DNA from 2 places in the Geobacillus sp. FSL W8-0026 genome. Region 1 is predicted to be linked to the other one. Evidence: a T-box and tRNA genes for the amino acid it is inferred to sense, from the RefSeq annotation. Region 1 holds a T-box; the other holds one or more tRNA genes.
The links. The T-box of region 1 lies ahead of leuS (leucine--tRNA ligase). A T-box ahead of a tRNA ligase gene usually reads a tRNA of that ligase, here a tRNA-Leu.

Region 1 (3,198 bases):
ACCAATCCGGAACAAAAAACGCGCAACGGCCGAAACAATAACGATCTCGAGCTCGGTCAAGAGTTCGACCCGGTCAAATTGGCCAAAAAGCAGTACGAACAAACGGGCGGACAGCCAATCCGTTCCAAGCAGCGCAACGGGTGAGTCATTCCGGACCGCGGGCGGCCATCAAGCCGCCTTTTTTCGTAAAAATGTCGTGCAGCAAGCGGTGGTGTTCATCCCAAAGCGGAGGCATGGCCTAGTGGTTTTCTGTGAAAATGCCGAGCTGGTGCGGATTTTTCTCCCCGGGTGGAGGGTAGATCGCGCTGCCCATGGAATTTTTGGCTGAACGGCGGCGGGGATGTTGGCGCAAGGCGGCCCTGTCGTTTGCTCGCTGATGCCTTTGCGCTTTTTTTGGATTGCTTTTTTTCCGGTTTTCTCCTACAATTATTTCGGGAGTCAAAAGAAAACGGATGAAAAGGATGATGATTGATGCCCCGCGCGCTTTGGTGGCTGCTCGTTGGCATGACGCTCAACGTGACAGGCGGGTCTTTTTTATGGCCGCTCAATACGATTTATTTGCACGAACAGCTTGACCAGCCGCTGGCGGTGGCGGGAGCGGTGCTGATGCTCAACTCCGGGGGGAGCGTCATCGGCAGCCTCATCGGCGGCGTTTTGTTTGACCGGATTGGCGGGTTTCGCGCTCTCTTGATCGGCGCTTGTGTGACGATGGCGGCTTCGGCCGGCTTGAGCGTCTGGCACGGTTGGCCGCATTACGCGGTGTTTTTGGCGCTTATCGGCATCGGCAGCGGCATCGTGTTTCCCCTGGCCTCGGCGTATGCCGGCGCGCTTTGGCCTGAAGGGGGACGGCGGGCGTTCAATGCCTTGTATGTGGCGCAAAACGTCGGCGTTGCCATCGGTTCGGCGCTCGGCGGGCTCGTCGCTTCGTATTCGCTCTCGTTCGTGTTTTTAGCCAATTCGCTGCTTTATGCGGCGTTTTTGCTGATTGTCACCATCGGATTGCTTGTCGGGTTCGCCCTGTTGGCAGCGGCAGCCGCGTTGTTGTACGACCGCTGGCTGCCGAAGTCGGCGCGGGAGACTGAAGAAAAAACGGCGGCAACCGTATAGAAGGCTGATGAAAAACAGCGATTTCCTTTGCTCGATGATGCAAGGTTTTTCTAGTTGAGAAACGATGCCAGGAAGCGGGATGCACGATTTCATCACCAGTCCCATAAGTTTCGGCTTGCAATCGCTCGACAAATTTTTTAAAATAATAATTAAATTTGTCATTTCGTATGTAACGAAAACGTCAATGAAGCGAACAGCGGTGAAGAGGAGCAGTAGCGGGCTTGGCGGACAGCAGAGAGTTGACGGTCGGTGCGAGTCAACCGAAGCCAGCCTGTGAACTCGCCTCGGAGTTGCCGGCGCGAACGGCGCTGCCTACTAACGTCGGCCGTGAATCTGCGTTAAGGAGCAAAGCGGGTGCGCCATGGGCGCGCCAAAAAGGGTGGTACCGCGGGAAGCGCGCCTCTCGTCCCTTTGCATGGGGATGAGAGGTTTTTTTGTACATACTTTCGTCCATGATGCAAGTAGAAGCAAAATCTTGATAGGAGGAGTGCTGCGATGAGCTTCAACCACCGCGAAATCGAAAAAAAATGGCAGGACTATTGGGAGAAAAACAAAACGTTCCGCACGCCCGATGAGGACGACAAACCGAAGTTTTACGTGCTCGACATGTTCCCGTATCCGTCCGGCGCCGGCTTGCACGTCGGCCATCCGGAAGGGTATACGGCGACCGACATTTTGGCGCGTATGAAGCGGATGCAAGGGTATAATGTCCTTCATCCGATGGGCTGGGACGCGTTCGGGCTGCCGGCCGAGCAGTATGCGCTCGATACTGGAAACGACCCGGCCGAGTTTACGCGAAAAAACATCGACAACTTCCGCCGGCAAATTAAATCGCTTGGCTTTTCGTACGACTGGGATCGCGAAATTAACACGACCGACCCGAACTATTACAAATGGACGCAATGGATTTTCTTAAAGCTGTACGAAAAAGGGCTTGCGTATATGGATGAGGTGCCGGTCAACTGGTGCCCGGCGCTCGGCACGGTGCTGGCGAACGAGGAAGTGATCAACGGCCGGAGCGAGCGCGGCGGGCATCCGGTCATCCGCAAGCCGATGCGGCAATGGATGTTGAAAATTACCGCCTATGCCGACCGGCTGCTCGAAGATTTGGAAGAGCTCGACTGGCCGGAAAGCATCAAGGAGATGCAGCGCAACTGGATCGGCCGTTCGGAAGGAGCGGAAATCGAGTTCGCCGTTGACGGCCATGACGAGACGTTCACGGTGTTTACAACGCGGCCAGATACGCTGTTTGGCGCAACGTACACCGTCTTGGCGCCCGAGCATCCGCTTGTCGAGAAAATCACCACGCCGGAGCAAAAACCGGCCGTTGCCGCTTACTTGAAAGAAGTGCAAAGCAAAAGCGATCTCGAGCGCACCGATTTGGCGAAAGAAAAGACGGGCGTGTTCACCGGCGCGTACGCCATCCATCCAGTGACTGGTGCTCGGCTTCCGATTTGGATCGCCGACTACGTGTTGATGGGCTACGGCACGGGGGCGATCATGGCCGTGCCGGCGCACGATGAGCGCGACTACGAGTTTGCGAAAACGTTCGATTTGCCGATCAAAGAAGTCGTCGCTGGCGGCGATATTGAAAACGGGCCGTACACCGGCGACGGGGAGCACATCCACTCCGAGTTTTTAAACGGCTTGAACAAGCAGGAAGCGAGCGAAAAAATGATCGCTTGGCTTGAGGAGCACGGCAAAGGGCGGAAAAAAGTGTCGTACCGGCTGCGCGACTGGCTGTTCAGCCGCCAGCGCTACTGGGGTGAGCCGATTCCGATCATCCATTGGGAAGACGGAACGATGACGACCGTGCCGGAAGAGGAACTGCCGCTCGTCTTGCCGAAAACGGATGAAATCCGTCCGTCGGGAACGGGTGAGTCGCCGCTCGCCAACATCGACGAATGGGTCAACGTCGTCGACCCGAAAACGGGCAAAAAAGGGCGGCGCGAAACGAACACGATGCCGCAATGGGCGGGAAGCTGCTGGTATTATTTGCGCTACATCGACCCGCACAACGATAAGCAGCTCGCCGATCCGGAAAAACTGAAACAATGGCTGCCGGTCGACGTTTACATCGGCGGGGCGGAG
Region 2 (3,198 bases), 680 kb from region 1:
CCGCCCATTGTAGCACGTGTGTAGCCCAGGTCATAAGGGGCATGATGATTTGACGTCATCCCCACCTTCCTCCGACTTGTCGCCGGCAGTCCCTCTAGAGTGCCCAACTGAATGCTGGCAACGAGAGGCGAGGGTTGCGCTCGTTGCGGGACTTAACCCAACATCTCACGACACGAGCTGACGACAACCATGCACCACCTGTCACCCTGTCCCCCCGAAGGGGGAACGCCCAATCTCTTGGGTGGTCAGGGGATGTCAAGACCTGGTAAGGTTCTTCGCGTTGCTTCGAATTAAACCACATGCTCCACCGCTTGTGCGGGCCCCCGTCAATTCCTTTGAGTTTCAGCCTTGCGGCCGTACTCCCCAGGCGGAGTGCTTATCGCGTTAGCTGCAGCACTAAAGGGTGTGACCCCTCTAACACTTAGCACTCATCGTTTACGGCGTGGACTACCAGGGTATCTAATCCTGTTTGCTCCCCACGCTTTCGCGCCTCAGCGTCAGTTACAGGCCAGAGAGCCGCCTTCGCCACTGGTGTTCCTCCACATCTCTACGCATTTCACCGCTACACGTGGAATTCCGCTCCCCTCTCCTGCACTCAAGCTCCCCAGTTTCCAATGACCCTCCACGGTTGAGCCGTGGGCTTTCACATCAGACTTAAGGAGCCGCCTGCGCGCGCTTTACGCCCAATAATTCCGGACAACGCTCGCCCCCTACGTATTACCGCGGCTGCTGGCACGTAGTTAGCCGGGGCTTTCTCGTGAGGTACCGTCACCGCGCCGCCTTGTTCAAACGGCGCTCCTTCGTCCCTCACAACAGAGCTTTACGACCCGAAGGCCTTCTTCGCTCACGCGGCGTCGCTCCGTCAGGCTTTCGCCCATTGCGGAAGATTCCCTACTGCTGCCTCCCGTAGGAGTCTGGGCCGTGTCTCAGTCCCAGTGTGGCCGGTCACCCTCTCAGGCCGGCTACGCATCGTCGCCTTGGTGAGCCGTTACCTCACCAACTAGCTAATGCGCCGCGGGCCCATCCGCAAGTGACAGCCAAAGGCCGCCTTTCAACCAAAGACCATGCGGTCTTCGGTGTTATCCGGTATTAGCTCCGGTTTCCCGGAGTTATCCCGGTCTTGCGGGCAGGTTGCCCACGTGTTACTCACCCGTCCGCCGCTGACCAAATAAGAGCAAGCTCTCATTCGGTCCGCTCGACTTGCATGTATTAGGCACGCCGCCAGCGTTCGTCCTGAGCCAGGATCAAACTCTCCAAAAGAAAGTTGATTGGCTTTTTGCTTCAGCCGCAGCGCCAAAGGCGCCGAGCGACCTCCGCTTTTCGTATTGTCTAGCTTCGGCCGCTATCGGCTCGCGACGCTTCGGTCCTGCTGCGGCGGCGATAGCCTCCTCGCAGGCCCTCCAGCGCGTTTCGCCGATAGGCAAGCGGCCTCAGCCTTTCGTTGCGCTTCGTTTCGTTCAGTTTTCAAGGAACGAGGATGGAGCCTATCGGGATCGAACCGATGACCTCCTGCGTGCAAAGCAGGCGCTCTCCCAGCTGAGCTAAGGCCCCACGTGCTCCGCGATCGGGAAGACAGGATTTGAACCTGCGACCCCATGGTCCCAAACCATGTGCTCTACCAAGCTGAGCTACTTCCCGCTAACGCGCTCGAGAGGATTCGAACCCCTAACCTTCTGATCCGTAGTCAGATGCTCTATCCAATTGAGCTACGAGCGCAAGTGCCGAGGGCCGGACTCGAACCGGCACGGTAGTTACCTACCCCAGGATTTTAAGTCCTGTGCGTCTGCCAATTCCGCCACCCCGGCTAACAGGCGAAATCGATTAAAGACAAATAAATGGAGCGGAAGACGGGACTCGAACCCGCGACCCCCACCTTGGCAAGGTGGTGTTCTACCACTGAACTACTTCCGCCCAGTTTTATGCGGGTGAAGGGACTCGAACCCCCACGCCCGTAAAGGGCACTAGACCCTGAATCTAGCGCGTCTGCCAATTCCGCCACACCCGCAAATCAATTGTGGTGAGCCATGGAGGACTCGAACCTCCGACCCTCTGATTAAAAGTCAGATGCTCTACCTACTGAGCTAATGGCTCATAGTTTGGTATACACTCAGATCTCTGACGATGTCCCTTCCTCTGCTAGCTGATCCAAGGATGCCGAGTGCGTCGGGACAACTCGCAGCAATTTCAAAGATGTAGCGCTCGTTGCTCTACCTACTGAGTGAATGGCTCATGTCATCATAACACTCTAAGTACTGATGAGCTCTACCTGCCTCTTCCTCTACGAGCCATTTCGAGGAAGCTAAGTGCGTCGAGGCAACTCGTAGTTAACTCGACGATGCAGCGCTCGTTGTTGCGCCAAAGGGATAAGTTAAGATGGTGGAGGATGACGGGATCGAACCGCCGACCCCTTGCTTGTAAGGCAAGTGCTCTCCCAGCTGAGCTAATCCTCCACGCCATCGCCTAGCAGCGACCTACTCTTGCAGGGGCGCTGGCCCCAACTACCATCGGCGCTGGAGGGCTTAACTTCCGTGTTCGGGATGGGAACGGGTGTTTCCCCTCCGCTATCACCACTAGGCGACCAATTAGACAAGTCATATTATAGCCAAATTGTTGCGTTTGTCAATACAATCTTTATTTTTGAACGCAACGATTGTCATTTCAGCATGCTATCACAATATAGCACACCAAAAACGGTTTGTCAACGATGATTTTTTATCTTCGTTCATAAAGACGACTTTTATTCTATACGCTTCTTGTTTTAAAGTCAATAGCCAATCGTCCCCTGTCAAGGAAAGAAACAGGGGACGATCGCTATCATTTATGGCGCATCTGTGGGAAGAGCAGCACGTCACGAATGGACGGCGAGTTGGTCAAGAGCATCACCAAGCGATCCACGCCGATGCCAAGCCCGCCTGTTGGCGGCATGCCGTATTCAAGCGCTTCAAGGAAGTCCTCGTCCATTTCATGCGCTTCATCGTTTCCTTGTTCGCGCTCTTTTAGCTGCGCCTCGAAGCGTTGACGCTGATCGATCGGGTCGTTCAGTTCGGTAAAGGCATTGGCATGTTCGCGCCCGACGATAAACAGCTCAAATCGGTCGGTAAAACGCGGGTCGTCCGGATTTTTCTTGGCCAATGGCGAAATTTCAACCGGATGGCCGTAAATAAACGTCGGCTGGATGAGATGGGACTCGACTTTTTG

Region 2: it encodes a tRNA-Leu, which carries the amino acid that the T-box ahead of leuS (leucine--tRNA ligase) is inferred to sense. The anticodon was not compared.

Annotation. Positions count from the first base shown of each region.
Region 1 is NZ_CP150194.1:768,134-771,331, forward strand. Features, by position in the region: gene NST29_RS03980 (hypothetical protein) at 1-144, shown strand, start outside; partial or broken gene NST29_RS03985 (MFS transporter) at 472-1,101, shown strand; T-box leader at 1,298-1,521, shown strand; gene leuS (leucine--tRNA ligase) at 1,603-3,198, shown strand, end outside.
Region 2 is NZ_CP150194.1:88,189-91,386, reverse strand. Features, by position in the region: rRNA gene NST29_RS00485 (16S ribosomal RNA) at 1-1,260, opposite strand, end outside; tRNA gene NST29_RS00480 (tRNA-Ala) at 1,479-1,551, opposite strand; tRNA gene NST29_RS00475 (tRNA-Pro) at 1,565-1,638, opposite strand; tRNA gene NST29_RS00470 (tRNA-Arg) at 1,643-1,716, opposite strand; tRNA gene NST29_RS00465 (tRNA-Leu) at 1,720-1,805, opposite strand; tRNA gene NST29_RS00460 (tRNA-Gly) at 1,837-1,911, opposite strand; tRNA gene NST29_RS00455 (tRNA-Leu) at 1,921-2,005, opposite strand; tRNA gene NST29_RS00450 (tRNA-Lys) at 2,016-2,091, opposite strand; tRNA gene NST29_RS00445 (tRNA-Val) at 2,375-2,450, opposite strand; rRNA gene rrf (5S ribosomal RNA) at 2,459-2,575, opposite strand; gene lysS (lysine--tRNA ligase) at 2,815-3,198, opposite strand, start outside.